One region of the Virgibacillus tibetensis genome, then DNA from elsewhere that is predicted to be linked to it. Evidence: predicted binding sites of a transcription regulator. Region 1 holds the regulator's gene; the other holds the start of a gene.
What was found. The regulator LexA, encoded in region 1, represses DNA repair genes until DNA is damaged. The targets are predictions, from matches to a motif close to CGAACATATGTTCG.
Positions count from the first base shown of each region.

Region 2: uvrB (excinuclease ABC subunit UvrB) is a predicted target of LexA. The motif match lies at 2,062-2,075, and genes of this name have one in related genera.

Region 1 is NZ_JARZFX010000001.1:653,069-661,330, forward strand. Features, by position in the region: gene QGM71_RS03675 (CcdC family protein) at 1-144, opposite strand, end outside; gene QGM71_RS03680 (response regulator) at 169-555, opposite strand; gene QGM71_RS03685 (Na(+)/H(+) antiporter subunit B) at 583-1,008, opposite strand; gene QGM71_RS03690 (cytochrome c biogenesis CcdA family protein) at 1,072-1,776, opposite strand; gene QGM71_RS03695 (YneF family protein) at 2,049-2,270, opposite strand; gene sirA (sporulation inhibitor of replication protein SirA) at 2,316-2,777, opposite strand; gene tkt (transketolase) at 3,087-5,093, opposite strand; gene QGM71_RS03710 (DUF896 domain-containing protein) at 5,225-5,458, opposite strand; gene QGM71_RS03715 (YneB family resolvase-like protein) at 5,562-6,200, opposite strand; gene lexA (transcriptional repressor LexA) at 6,391-7,011, shown strand; gene QGM71_RS03725 (extracellular catalytic domain type 1 short-chain-length polyhydroxyalkanoate depolymerase) at 7,533-8,262, opposite strand, start outside.
Region 2 is NZ_JARZFX010000013.1:68,801-77,062, reverse strand. Features, by position in the region: gene QGM71_RS17945 (metallophosphoesterase) at 1-693, opposite strand, end outside; gene QGM71_RS17940 (MGDG synthase family glycosyltransferase) at 789-1,922, shown strand; gene uvrB (excinuclease ABC subunit UvrB) at 2,145-4,127, shown strand; gene uvrA (excinuclease ABC subunit UvrA) at 4,135-7,011, shown strand; gene QGM71_RS17925 (YojF family protein) at 7,197-7,550, shown strand; gene bshB2 (bacillithiol biosynthesis deacetylase BshB2) at 7,579-8,250, shown strand.

The DNA of each region.
Region 1 (8,262 bases):
CATAAAAGCTCCCGTGCTCATAAATAAAGGTGGTAAGATAATTTTCTTAACAGAGGCTGGTTTTTTTGAAGCTTTTAAACGCATAAATATCATAGTAATAGCCATAAAAGCAGCAACGATTGTACTAGCTACCAACCAAAACATATTAGAATCACTCTCTCTTGCAGCTTAGTTACTTGTGATGATCTGATCGCAACTATTTAGTATACGATTTACAGTATCAAGCACAATAGTTTCATCAAATGGCTTGACTATAAAATCTTTGGCACCTGATTCAATAGCGTCAACGACTACCTTTTGTTGACCCATTGCTGAACAGACAACAATTTTTGCTTCACGATCAATATTTATAATATTGTTAATAGCATCTATACCATTCATTACAGGCATTGTAATGTCCATTGTAACTAAATCTGGTTTTAATTCTTTGTATAACCTTATTGCTTCTTCTCCATCCTCTGCTTCACCAATAATCTCATGATTTGCTTTTTTTAAGATGGTCCCCAGCGTTACGCGCATAAACTTAGCATCATCGACTATAAGTATTTTTGCCATTAGATTTTTTCTCCCCCCCCATATAATTTACTGATCAGTTGCAATAGTTAAAATTATCGTAATCATTACACCTACTACAGTTAAGTATACACCAATGTCAAATATCATGGCCGTTGCTAACTCAATTTCACCAAAAAGAGGGATCGTAAAATAATCAAAGGTTTGAGTTAAAAAAGGAACTCCAAATAAAAATGACGCCATACCTGTACCTAATGCGATGGCTAATCCTATCGGAATCAACGTAAGAAAGTTTATCGGTAGCATCTTTTTAACCGCTTCGATACCATAGGCCATATACATCAGCAGTACTGCACCGGATGTCATCAATCCACCAACAAATCCTCCACCAGGGGAATTATGCCCTGCTATCAATAGGTATACAGCAAATCCTAATAAAATAAAGGCTATTAAGGAAGTAGTTGTGCGTAATACAATATCATTAGTTTTATACATTAAACGTTCTCCTTTGTAGCTTATCTATTTACTAATAATAATACAAAACAAGGAAAATATCCATTAAAACCCCATAAATCCAAACCAACCTGCCAAGAAGGATGTCAATTTAGTCATCAAATCAAAAAATAATGCTATTCCCATGAAAATCATTACATAACCACCAATGGTGACTAGTTTGATACTATGTTTCTTAATCCATTTTAATTTGCCTATAAATAAGGAAAGCAGCAAGAATGGAATAGAAAAGCCTAATATATAGCTAATCATCATAATCATGCCAATATCCGGGTTTGTAGCAGCTAATGAGAGAACAATTGCTAAAATAGGACCAGTACATGGCGTCCAACCTAATGAGAAAGCCATACCAATAAGGAATGAACCTGCAAATCCAGCAGGTCGGTTTTTAAATGTTATCTTCTTATCTTTCATTAAAAATTTGAAGTTAAATATCCCTACAATAACAAGGCCAAAAAATATAATTAGAATAGAACCTATTTGTCTTATAATGTCTTGGTAGGTCATTAGAAACTCTGATATAAATGATGTCGTAAAACCAAGCATAATGAAAATACTTGAAAATCCAAGTAAAAAGAAGATGGTATGCAGCAATGCTTTTTTATTGACCTTCTTATTTTCTTCATTTATTTCACTTACACTCATTCCGGTAATGTAAGATAAAAAGGCTGGATAAAGTGGTAATACACATGGTGATATAAATGATAAAAATCCGGCACCAAAAGCAAGAAATATATTAATTTCAGACATGTAAAATCCTCCTAAGTTCATCGGTATATCTACTACCTATTCTAACAAACAAATCAATCCCAACCGTGAGTTATTATGACAATAAAGTGAAACTCCAGATATGTTCATTGTAAATAATATGCAGCTACCGGCAATTAGACTAGTTTTTAGCTAATTTATATAGCGTGATGTAAGATTACCTTCGGTGAACAATTATAAAATACCCCTTACTATTTTAGATAGAAAGGGGTATGGTGGAATGTTTGCGTAACATGTTAAGAATTAATAATTGCTTATTTCTCAGATTGATTATTCATTGCACGCATCATTTGATTAATTTTCTTCTGCGATGGTTTTTGTCCCATTTGCATCATTAACGTACGAAGCATTTGCTCGTTAATTGGTGGATTCTTTTTTAAATAACTCATCATATATCTTCTTGCAATAAAAAATCCAAGAGCAACACCAGCTATTAATGCTGCTGTAGCTATTAATATTACCCAAATCGTGCCCATGTCAAGCTTTCCCCCTTCATGTTGTTTCTTATACAGTATAGTAAATTAAAGATAAGAATACAATACTTGTTCACTTTGATAGTTACTTGTTAGAATCATTGGTGAAATCCAGCCAAAGTTACTCAGATTATTTCCAGTTATAAATAATAATGGCTGAAAACAACGTAACATTGGAAATAGTAGTTCCTCTGCATCTTGTAATGTTTTACAACGAAATTTTAAATGTTTTCTTTCTATATGTAAAGATATACATCTTAAATTTCTATATATTTTAATACTCGTACCTTTTATCTCTATCCTAATGTCATGTGTGTAATAATCTTCAATATGCGAAATCAATTTATCTGAAGGAAAAGTATTTGTTATATAAAAATATTGGGATTCAAGATCCTCTCTATTCTTACTGTTTTGGTAATCTCTTAAAAATCGAAATAATATATCACTTTTACGATAATAATGATTTGCTATTTCTTCCCTTATCCAAAAAACAGAATACTCATACACCATAGTACTTTTCCCCCTTTACCATTTATTATACGTAATCCATTTCAAAATAATGTCAGTTTATATTGCGAAAACACACTAGTTTTGTCGATCGTATAATAAATAGTGACGAAACGTCAGGAAAGGGCAGAAAAAGTTTATAATGAACCAATACGAAGTCCTTATTTATCCTGTGGGATCAAGTGAAAAAGATCGGTTGTTGATCTATTATAAGGAGCTAAAAGATACATGTTTCGGCAACTAATTTAGTAGAGCTTCAATTTTTTCCCCTTAAAAAAGGTAGATCCTGATCCAGGATCTACCTTATGAATACTATTTCAGCAAGGATTCCACTTGTTTAACTACATTCTCAACAGTGAATCCATATTCTTCAATTACTTTTTCTCCTTTAGCAGATGCTCCAAAGGTATCTATTCCGATGATTTTTCCTTTATCGCCAACATAACGTTCCCAGCCGAATGGTGAAGCCATTTCAACTGCAAGACGAGCTTTGACTCCTGAAGGAATCACTTCGTTTTTGTATGCTTCATCCTGTGCATTGAAACGGTCCCAGGAAGGCATACTTACGACTCTGGCATCTATACCTTTATTTTTAAGTTCCTTTTGTGAAGCAACTGCTAATTGGACTTCTGACCCTGTTGCTAATAAAAGTACGTCAGGGGTTTCCTTCTCAGAATTACTAATTACATAAGCACCCTTTTTAACACCTTCGTACGCATTCTCTTTTGTTCCTTCAAGGGTAGGCAAGTTCTGTCTTGTTAACACTAGGGCAGTTGGAGTATCTTCTGATTCCAGTGCTAATCGCCATGCAGCTTGTGTTTCGTTGCCGTCTGCGGGACGAATTAATGATAAGCCTGGCATTACGCGTAATGCAGCTAAATGTTCTACAGGTTCATGAGTTGGGCCATCTTCGCCTACAGCAATAGAATCATGTGTAAACACATAAGTAACAGGTGTGTTCATGATGGAAGATAGGCGAACTGCAGGTCGTAAATAGTCACTGAAGACAAAGAATGTACCAGCATATACTTTTAAGCCACCATGCAGTGCCATACCGTTTAGTGCTGCTCCCATCGCATGTTCACGTACACCAAACCATACATTCCTTCCTGCATAGTTCTTACGGGAGAAATCTTCTTCATTGTTAATAGTTGTTTTGTTTGATCCAGCTAAATCAGCACTACCACCAAAGAAGCTTGGCACTGTTTTTGCTATTGCATTAAGAACTTCACCTGATGAGGCTCTTGTAGCAAGATTATGTTCACCAGGTTCGTATACTGGCAAGTTCTTATCCCAATCTGCGGGTAACTTACCACTCATCGCAAGCTCCAGTTCTTCTGCGGTATCCGGGTATTTTTCTTTATATGTTTCCAGGAGCTGGTTCCAGTTATCCTCTGCATCTGATCCTAACTTAACAATTTTTTCTTTAAAGTCTGTGTATACTTCATCAGGCACATGGAAGTCCTCTTCATAAGTCCATTTATAGTAATCTTTTGTTAATTTAACTTCGTCCCCACCAAGTGGTGCACCGTGTGATGCAGCTGAAGCTGATTTATTTGGCGAGCCATACCCTATGACTGTTTTCACTTCGATTAAGGTTGGTTGGTCTAAGTTATCCTGAGCTTCTTTAATAGCATTTCTTAAGTCATTTACATTGTTACCATCTTCTACACGAATAACCTGCCATCCATACGCTTTAAAACGCTCCTCTGTATTATCAGAGAAAGAACGGTTCAATTCACCATCCAGCGAAATATCATTTGAATCATATAAAGCAATTAATTTACCAAGACCAAGGTGTCCGGCCAATGATGCTGACTCATGGGAAATACCTTCCATTAAATCACCATCACTAACAAGTGCATACGTGAAATGGTCAACTATAGAAATATCATCCTTATTAAATTTAGCCGCAAGATGTGCTTCAGCCATTGCCATTCCAACAGACATTGCAAGTCCTTGTCCTAATGGTCCTGTAGTCGCTTCTACACCATCTGTGTGGTTTACTTCTGGATGACCTGGTGTCTTAGAATCCCACTGGCGGAAATTCTTAAGGTCGTTCATCGTTACGTTATAACCAGATAAATGCAATAAGCTGTATAGAAGCATGGAACCATGCCCCGCTGAAAGCACAAAACGGTCTCTATTAAACCACTTTGAGTTTTTTGGATTATGGTTCATGAAATCCGTCCATAATGTATAGGCCATTGGAGCAGCACCCATGGGCAGGCCAGGATGACCTGAATTTGCATTTTCAATTGCATCAATAGATAATGTACGAATCGTGTTGATTGATTGTTGCTCGATGTTGTTCGACATATTTTTTATTTACTCCCTTCGCTTTTAAAGACTAATTAACCTTCTTCATTCTATAACGAAACATTCTTTCTAACAAGCAATAACAAGAAGGAGACATCTTGCCTCCTGATTATGCTAAAATAAGCACATTTCTAATGTTTTTTATTTCTTTCTTGTAAATCTCTTACTTTTTGCGGGGTGACATCATTACCCTCCGGATCCATAACCGTCATAGATTTAAATTGATTTTTAAATGAACTGCGTACATTGTTTAAATATTGTTCGCGTAGATTTTTCTGCTCTACTTTCTCCTCATCCGTTAAGCCTTCATTTTTTGCTTTTTTAGCCAATATATTTATACGTTCCAATCTATCTTTTGATAGCATATATGTTTAACCTCCTAAACGAGTTACGTATTATCTGTTGATAGAAAAGACAAGGACAAATGAAGTCCTTGTCTCTTAATTTTACCTTTCGAATGAGTTATATTCAAGTATTTAGAAACTCCTGATACCTCCGATTAACTGTTGCTTTAGATACGGAATACCCCAGCCCATTTAATGTATTAGTTATCTCCTCAAAGGTTAGATTGCTTTTTCGCAGACGTACGACCTCTTCAATAGGGAATTCTATTCTTTCTCTGCCAGGCGCCTTTCCTTTATTAGATAGATTTTTGCTTGGGTCATACCCATCGACTATAGCTTTTTTCATTCCTCTCTTTATTTTTGCATTATGTATTTTTCGTTGATATTCTTCTACTATCCCAACAATTTGCAGAACCATAGAATCAGACTCGGACAATACTAGCTCACCATTATTTATGGCAGTATAAACACGAATGTCTAATTTTTGCAATTGATGAAATAACGCAATCTTAGTATTCCCCCTGCCTAACCTTGTTTCATCTTGAATGAGTAAGCAATCTGCTTTATGAGAGGAAAAATAATCAAGCATCTCAAAAATCCCTTCTCGTTCTATTTCATATCCGCTTTGTTTTTCTTCTATACATTGAACAATAGTGATATTATGATTTGTAGCTAATCTGGTTAGCTCTTGTTTCTGCCTTCTCAATGATGATTCCTGCTCTTCTTTATCTGTACTGACACGGCTATATATAATTGCTTTCAACATGAATTCTCCTTATCAAAATTTATTAGTTGCCAGGTAATATAGAATAATCTCTGTCCTTCTATTCCCCCTCTATATATAATACCAAACGAACGTACGAACGCGTCAATTTTTCGAACGAATGTTTGCTTTATGTTATTTCAAATGGTAAACTACTAGTAATAAATCCTAAGCGTGAGGTGTTTGATAGATGACTAAACTTTCCAAAAGACAGGAAATGATACTTGATTATATTAAAGACGAAGTTGACAAAAAAGGTTATCCCCCTTCTGTGCGGGAGATAGCTGAAGCAGTAGGACTTGCATCAAGTTCTACCGTTCATGGCCACCTTTCCCGAATAGAAGGCAAGGGTTATATCAGACGTGATCCGACAAAACCGAGAGCTATTGAAGTTCTAAAGATGTCTGGGGACAATATTCCAAGAGAAGAAGCGCGTTATGCCCCGGTAATTGGGAAAGTCACTGCCGGGCTGCCTATTACTGCTGTCGAGAATATTGAAGAATTCATACCATTACCAACCTCCAGTGCCGGCCCTGATGATAATTTATTTGTTCTAGTTATTGAAGGAGAAAGTATGATAGAAGCCGGTATTCTTAATGGGGATATGGTCATAGTAAAACAGCAGAACACTGCTGAGAACAGCGATATTGTTGTCGCTATGACAGAAGAAGACGAAGCAACAGTTAAGCGTTTCTTTAAAGAAAAAGACCATTTTCGTTTGCAACCTGAAAATTCTACAATGGAACCTCTAATTTATCAAAATGTAACCATCTTAGGTAAAGTGATCGGTCTATATCGAACTATTCAGTAAAAGATCTGCCATTAGATGGCAGGTCTTTTTTGAAACTATAGAATTTGTGGCCTGTGGGATAGCAAACAAAGCTATTTACCCATTTCGTAATAAATATAGGAGTGTTACTTATTTTTTTGACTAGTGAGAAAAGAGTAAATACATTCTAGTTTTTCTAGCTCTTCGCTTTTTTTATACTTCTTATTGGCTAAATAGAAATCCTAAACGAAGTTTTCTTGTTAAGCGGAAAATCATACTGTCATCCCAACGTTTTTTGTATATACGGATTGCCTAATTTAGTTGGTGAAAACGACTCCTACGATTACTCGTTAAAAGAGAGTGTCATCCGCGTTTACATTATCTGTTAGGAAACCCCCACTTCAAAAACGGATTTTTAAGTGGGGGGAGGTTCATATTAGTGCTTGGATTATCAGTTGGAATCATCATTATCTATTTATTAAAAACATCGAAATATAGAGTCCTTAATGAAAACAGCCCTCTCTTAACAGTATGAGAAAGGGCTGTTTATGATGTTATATTTATTACTCTAATTCAACTTCAACGTATGGGGCATAGTCTGGATTTTCCTCTTTATAAAATTCAATTAAATTTCTGTTAAACCCAGGCACAGTCTCTGCTTGTAATCTAAGTTGGTTTAATCCAACCTGATTAAAAATGTCCGAAGGCAGGTCAATAACCATCCTTCCACCATCACTAGTTGGAATACTTGAAATTGACGCTACAGACGTTTTACTAGTGGTTGCTAGAAAGTCTTGTTGTTCGAGTTTTGAACTGGAACCGAAATAGCCTTCTTTAGAATCGATAGATATTTTGTTCACAGTTCCATTGCTTGTTTTCGTAAATAAAACTAACTTTGCCGATTTAATTGTTTGATCAGATAAGGACGATGTATCAAAAGATAATATTGTACGAAATGTATCTGTATTGTACATTCCTTTATCTCCAACTTTTAATTGACGATTACTTAAACCATCTGCCGTAAGTCTACCTACAAAACCACTTTCTTCTGATTGAATGAAGATCTTTTGATTATCTGATTGTTCTTTTATAATTGTATATTCTTCGGTCTTAATGTCCTCTTCAATCATATTTTCATCTACTGTAAAAAATTTTAGTACAGTTGATTTATTAATTACGATTGGTTCTGTATATACGAATGAATCTTTTGTTGGCTCCGTACCGTCTATTGTATAATATGTTGTCCCTTCTCGATCAACGTTCAATTCTACTGTTACACTATCAATAAATTCT
Region 2 (8,262 bases), on a different contig from region 1:
AATATTATTTCGTGCTAATTTGCCCATTTTAACAAGGTGGTACGCTTTTGGGTAACAAATCTGTCCGCCATGGAAGTGGCCTGCCAATAAATAATCAAACGTATAGCCTTCCATTTCAAGTACAACAGTAGGATCATGTGTCAATACAATATTCATACCTTGCTCCACTTTATCAAAGGCTAAAGATAAATCACTTCTATTTGTACTATAATCATCGACACCGACAATATTTACAAGCTGTCCGTCTACAGTAATTGTGTCACTGGAGTTTTGCAGGACATGGCAATCGTATTGCTCAAGTGTATTTTTAAGGGCTGCAATATCTTGCTCCTTTAAAACATAATCATGGTTTCCAAAGACAGCGTACGTTCCATGTTTTGGCTGTATTTTTTGCAAAACCTGCAAGTAGGGAACCAATTTTGGAATAGTTCGTTTCCGATCGAGGAAATCGCCGGTTAAAGCAATTATATCAGGTGTTTCATTTTTAAGCTTTATTTCAAGTTCTGCAGGTGTTATAGAGATATTTTCTAAGTGCATGTCTGATAGATGAAGAATAGATAACGATGAATTAGTGCTCCTATTTGGTGAATCTATTTTAATTTTATTAATCTGTATATCTTTCGTATTTTTATATGCTTTATAGATAAGCATACTAAAGGCTATTACAAATAATGAAATAACTATATAAGCCATTGATCAGCACCTCCCAATAAGGATTGTAACATGCAGAGGTCTACTAAATCATTGGTAATTGAAGGTAGATAGTTATCAAAAGGTGGAGATATTCTATGGTAAAAGAGTTGAATAGTGATGCTTTGTTCTTACCGTTTATGCAAATACCTACAGGTCATCATCATGTGGCTGATTCATTGATGGAAGATCTGCACAACTTTAATAAAGAGATTTCAAGTGGAAAGGTTGATATTCTATCGTATAGTTATGGGAAAATGGAACGCGTTGTTTCTTCTACTTATTTAACATCGATAAAGCTGTTCCCGCATATATATAATCGGATTTATGATCATTTAGCATATAAAAATGCTACTAAAAGAATTCGTCATATTCATTATGAAATGCTGTTTACTTATTTTTTTAAACGGCTACTGAAGGGGAATGAGCCAGCTATACTTTTTTGTACGCATTGCCTGCCTTCCAATCTGGCGGGTGTTCTAAAACAAAAAAGACAACTTAACGCTATTACAGTTAATGTTTATACGGATTACTTCGTAAATCGGGTGTGGGGGATCGAGGGAATCGATTATCATTTTGTTCCTTCAGTACTTGTAAAAAAGTTCCTGAGAAGTCTAGGAGTTGAAGAGGAGAAGATTTTCATAACAGGTATTCCTGTGCATGCTGTGTTCCATGAACGTACACGGCTGTCTACTAAAAATAAAAATCACGCTGTACTTGTTACTGGTGGAAGCTTGGGTGTAGGTGCAATGGAAGAATTATTGCCTGATCCAGCCTCTGACAACCAACTCCATTACTATATTTTATGCGGGAAAAATGAGGCGTTGTATAGTCGGTTGTTAAGAGAAAAAAATCCATCTGTAACACCCATCCCATTTATTAACAGGAAGGAAGAGATGAACCGGTTATATGATAAAGTGGATGCAGTCGTGACAAAGCCAGGAGGAGTTACGATTAGTGAATGCCTTATGAAGCGCAAACCCATTTTTATTTGTCATGCATTACCCGGGCAAGAGATAGTTAACGCTAAACAACTGAAACAACTGGGTTTAATAAATACCTTAAGAACACGAGAATCAATAGAAGATCAGATTACAGGCTTTTTAAATGACTCCGCTAGAAAAAAAGCATATGAAGACAAAGTAGAGGAATATCATAAAAACCTGGAGAACAAATCCATGATCGAGCTTCTTGAGGAAATACTTTGCTTTTCAAAAATTAAAGAACATTAGCATATCAATTGCTGATGTTTTTTTAGTTATTATGAAAACACTTTCGGTCGGTTCTTCTGATTCTCTCGTTGCAACTACGTATGATTCCATATTACAGGAAACGGGTAGTATAGATAATAGACTAGTGAAACAAAATGATCGAATATTTGTTCGTGTTTATGTTAAACTATATTATTATATATGGTAAAATAGTAAGACAGATAAAAATCGGAGTGATGCTTAGTGGAAAATACATTCGAACTTGTATCGCAATACCAGCCGGCTGGCGATCAACCAAAAGCTATTAAAGAGATAATAGAAAAAATACAAGCCGGTCAGCGCCATCAGACTTTACTTGGCGCAACGGGAACAGGAAAAACATTCACCATGTCTAATGTAGTAAAAGAAATTAATCGGCCTACATTAGTCATCGCGCATAATAAAACATTGGCAGGTCAATTATATAGTGAGTTTAAGGAGTTTTTTCCTAACAATGCTGTTGAGTATTTTGTCAGCTTCTATGATTACTACCAACCAGAGGCTTATGTACCATCCACAGATACGTTTATTGAGAAAGACTCCAGCGTCAATGAAGAGATAGATAAATTACGTCACTCGGCAACATCTTCTTTATTTGAGAGAAATGATGTATTGATCGTTGCCAGTGTATCCTGCATATATGGCCTGGGTAATCCAGAGGAGTACCAGAGCCAGGTGCTTTCTCTTCGTATGGGAATGGAAAAAGATCGAGACCAGTTATTACGTGATCTTGTCAGTATTCAATATGCACGGAATGATATCAACTTTCAACGCGGTACGTTTCGCGTCCGGGGAGATTCAGTAGAAGTTATTCCTGCTTCAAGAGAAGAATATTGTTTGCGATTTGAATTCTTTGGTGATGAAATTGACCGGATTAGAGAAGTGGATGTATTAACTGGTGAAATTATTGGAGACAGGGAACATGCAGCTATCTACCCAGCTTCCCACTATGTCACACGGGAAGAAAAACTTAAAAAGGCCATTCGAAATATTGAAAAAGAACTGGAAGAACGTTTGAAAGAGCTTCGTGCAGAAAACAAACTTTTAGAAGCGCAACGCATTGAACAGCGAACGAATTATGATATAGAAATGATGGAGGAAATGGGATTTTGTTCAGGAATTGAAAACTATTCGAGACATTTAACCTTAAGGGAAGAAGGGGCAACACCGTATACATTATTTGACTATTTTCCAGACGACTTCTTAGTTGTTGTAGATGAGTCGCATGCGACACTGCCCCAGGTCAGGGGAATGTATAATGGGGACCAGGCCAGAAAGCAAGTATTGGTTGAACACGGGTTCAGATTACCTTCAGCACTGGACAACCGACCGTTAAAATTCTCGGAGTTTGAGGAGAAGACAAATCAGCTTGTGTACGTTTCAGCAACACCGGGCCCTTATGAGCTGGAGCACTCTCCAAAAATGACAGAACAGATTATTAGACCAACAGGGCTACTGGACCCAGAAATAGATGTGCGTCCAATTGATGGTCAGATTGACGATTTAATCGGAGAGATTAATAAGCGGACAGACAAGAATGAGCGTGTTCTTGTTACCACTTTAACGAAAAAAATGTCAGAGGATTTAACTGATTATTTAAAGGAGCTGGGAATGAAGGTTGCTTACCTGCATTCCGAAATTAAAACATTAGAGAGGATCGAAGTGATCCGTGATCTCCGTGTAGGAAAGTATGACGTTCTCATTGGAATAAACCTATTACGAGAAGGTCTGGATATTCCGGAAGTTTCATTGGTTGCTATTCTTGATGCCGATAAAGAAGGCTTTCTGCGCTCTGAACGTTCACTAATACAAACGATGGGAAGAGCTGCTCGAAATGAAAACGGCCAGGTGATTATGTATGCCGACCGTATTACAAACTCTATGCAGCTGGCGATTGATGAAACAACTCGACGTCGTGAAAAACAAGTGGCATATAACGAGAAACATAATATTACGCCTACTACAATAAAAAAAGAAGTTCGGGATGTTATTCGAGCAACCGTTGCAGCAGAGGACCAGGAAGAATACGATGGAAAAACACAGAGTTTAACAAAGCTGACCGGAAAAGAGAAAACAAAGGTTATCGAACAAATGGAAAAAGAAATGAAGGAAGCTGCCAGATCGCTTGATTTTGAGAAAGCAGCGGAGCTTCGAGATGTTCTATTTGAACTTAAAGCGGGAAGGTGACTAATTCATGCCTAGTAAATCAATTAATATACAAGGTGCTAGAGCACATAATCTTAAAAATATCGATGTAACAATACCTAAAAATAAATTAGTAGTAGTAACAGGTTTGTCAGGTTCGGGTAAATCCTCTCTGGCCTTCGATACCATTTATGCAGAAGGACAACGCCGTTACGTGGAATCACTTTCCGCATATGCACGCCAGTTTTTAGGGCAGATGGATAAGCCGGATGTAGATGCAATTGACGGGCTTTCACCAGCCATTTCAATTGATCAGAAAACTACCAGTAAAAACCCCAGGTCGACTGTAGGGACGGTAACAGAAATTTATGATTACCTTCGTTTACTCTATGCTCGTATAGGTCGCCCGATATGTCCGAAGCATGAAATAGAAATTAGCTCACAAACCGTTCAGCAAATGGTGGATCGAATTTTAACGTACCCTGAACGCACCAGACTACAGATCTTGGCACCTGTTGTTTCAGGGCGAAAAGGAGAACACGTAAAGACGTTTGAAAAACTGAAACAAGAAGGGTACATACGGATTCGTGTAGATAAAGAAATGCGCGAAGTGACCGATGATATTCAGCTTGATAAAAATAAAAAACATTCGATCGAAGTTGTTGTTGATCGGATTGTTGTAAAAGAAGGAATTGAGAGCCGTTTAGGTGACTCTATAGAGACTGCATTAAGTTTAGGTGAAGGTAAAATCATCGTTGATATTATAGGTGAAGAAGAATTAATGTTCAGTGAAAACCATGCTTGTCCCATTTGTGGTTTTTCTATTGGAGAAATGGAACCACGTTTGTTTTCTTTTAATAGTCCTTTTGGTGCCTGCCAAACATGTGATGGGTTAGGGACGAACTTGGAAGTAGATCTTGATTTAGTAATACCAGATTGGGAAAGGTCGCTAAAGAAACATGCGATTGCTGCATGGGAACCAATAAGTTCTCAATATTACCCACAGCTTCTGAAAAGTGTATGTAAACATTATGATATTGATATGACTATCCCTGTTAAGGATATCCCGAAAGATAAAATGGACAAAATTTTATATGGAAGTGGAAGGGAAAAGATTCACTTTCACTACGTAAATGATTTTGGTAGTGTGCGGGATAACCATGTTGTTTTCGAAGGAGTAATATCTAATATTGCTCGTCGCTACCAGGAAACATCTTCAGACTATACACGTGAACTGCTGGAGAAATATATGGGACAGAAGCATTGTCCAACATGTAAAGGTTATCGCTTAAAGAAGGAAGCATTGGCTGTAAAGGTTAATGGCCAGCATATAAGTCAAGTAACAAACTACTCAATCGTTGAGGCAAACCATTTTTTTGAGCATCTTGATTTAACAGAAAAAGAAGAACAAATAGCTCGAATGATTTTAAAAGAGATTTGTAATCGACTTGAATTCCTCAATAATGTAGGGCTCGATTATTTAACACTCTCGCGCGCGGCAGGTACCTTGTCGGGTGGAGAGGCACAACGAATACGTCTAGCAACGCAGATCGGCTCCGCATTAACCGGTGTATTATACGTATTGGATGAACCATCTATAGGTCTTCATCAACGAGATAATGATCGGCTAATTGCTACACTGAAGCGTATGAGAAACCTTGATAATACATTAATTGTAGTAGAGCACGATGAGGATACGATGCTTGCTGCTGATTGGCTGATTGATATTGGTCCTGGAGCCGGTGAACATGGTGGAGAAATTGTTGCAAGCGGCACACCAGATAAGGTGATGAAAAATAAAAAATCTCTCACAGGTAATTATTTATCCGGGGCGAAATACATTCCATTACCTGTTAAACGGAGAAAAGCAGATAAACGTAAAATTGAAGTTGTCGGTGCCGAAGAAAATAATCTGAAGAATGTTTCTGTTAAATTTCCAATTGGCGTAATGACAGTAGTTACAGGTGTTTCCGGTTCAGGAAAAAGTACATTAGTTAATGATATTTTATATCAGTCATTAGCAAAGGAGCTATATCGGGGTAAATATAAACCTGGAAAGCATAAAAAGGTTAAAGGAATAGAATATATTGAAAAAGTCATCGATATTGATCAATCACCAATTGGTCGTACACCTAGATCAAACCCTGCAACTTACACTGGTGTTTTTGATGATGTTCGTGATGTTTTTTCCCAAATGAATGAGTCAAAAGTTCGTGGCTACAAAAAAGGCCGCTTCAGTTTTAATGTAAAAGGCGGACGATGTGAAGCATGCCGCGGTGACGGCATTATTAAAATTGAAATGCACTTCTTACCAGATGTATACGTACCATGTGAAGTATGTCATGGAAAACGCTATAACCGGGAAACATTGGAAGTGAAGTACAAAGGTAAAAATATCTCGGAAGTGTTGGGACTTACAATAGAAGAGGCTTTGGATTTCTTCGCGAACGTTCCTAAAATAAAACGGAAGCTGCAAACCATTTATGATGTTGGACTTGGTTATATTAAGCTAGGTCAACCGGCAACTACCTTGTCCGGGGGGGAAGCACAACGTGTGAAACTGGCCAGTGAACTCCATAAACGCTCAAACGGTAAATCATTTTATATATTGGATGAGCCAACAACGGGTTTACATGTCGATGATATCAAACGACTATTGTTAGTCCTGCAGCGTTTGGTCGATAATGGCGACTCCGTGTTAATTATTGAGCACAATTTAGATGTTATTAAATCAGCTGATCATATTATAGATTTGGGACCTGAGGGTGGCGATCGCGGTGGAGAGATCATAGCCACTGGAACTCCTGAAAAGATTGCCAACGTAGAGGCGTCTTATACAGGCCATTATTTGAAACCTATATTGGAACGTGACAGGAAACGAATGGAAGCATCGATTGCTGAGAAAGAAATAGTAGTATCAAAATAAGGATGGAGGTAGCGGGCCAGTTCAGAGAGGTTTGTTACCTTTTTGCCTTTATATTCCGATAGTAAAAATTTTAATGACGAATAGGGTGCAAAACAATTGAACTCTAAATTGGTGATTCCAATTTTTTGACGTGCCCGTTTCATTTAGATAAGCTAAAAGAAGAAGTGTGTTGGGAGGAACAATAGATGAAACCTATTGAAATTAAGAAAGTGCAAGAAATGCTAGATGGTTTTACGGATAAGGACGTATATTTACATGTTGAAACTACAAATGGAGCCTACGCAAGCCACTTTGATGATAAGGCATACAATGTTGGTGCCTATGTGCGAAACGCCAAAGTTACTTTTAACCAAGCCAAAATAGTAGGTAATGGTAAAATTTATCGTGCGGGACTTAAGATGGAAATGGGTTGGATTTACGCTGAAGGACTGACAGACTGGGTCATTCATGAGGACTCAAAATTATTACTTGCAGGACACGATCGTGAAGGAAGACTTATGGTATCCCTGCAAATAAGTGAAACACCATTTAACTATTAAACCGATTAATGAGAGACAGGTGATAAATATGGAAAAACACGTTGTAGTTATCTATCCACATCCAGATGATGAATCATTTGGTGCAGCGGGAACAATTACGCAATTTCGAGAGCAAGGTGTACCAGTTACTTATTTATGTGGAACTTTAGGGGAAATGGGCCGGAATATGGGATCACCTACTTTTGCTAACCGGGAAACATTACCGGAAATTAGAAAAGAAGAATTGGTGCAAGCTTGCAAGGTCCTTGATATGAACCTGCGAATGCTTGGATACCGTGACAAAACATTGGAATATGAGGATCGTCAGGAAGTTGCAGAACACTTGAAGGAAATTATAGAAGAAATAGATCCAAGTCTTGTTATTACACATTATCCCGATCATGCTGTACACCCAGATCATAACGCATTGGGAGCAGCGGCCATTGAGGCAGTTCGTTTAATGAAAGCCAAAGACCGTCCGGTATTGTGGGCACAAGCAATTACAAGCACTCACTATGAAGATCTTGGAAAACCGGATATTACTAACGATATAGCGCAGTATTTTGATAAAAAGATGGAAGCAATTTTATGCCATGACTCTCAAGCAGGCGGCCTTTTTGCCCAATTCAAAAAAGCGAGCAAGGCAGATACTGATATAAAAGAGGAAGCGAAACGGAGACTGGGAATAGAAAGTTTCTATCTTTGGAAATATAAAGAGTAAATAAAATCTTTT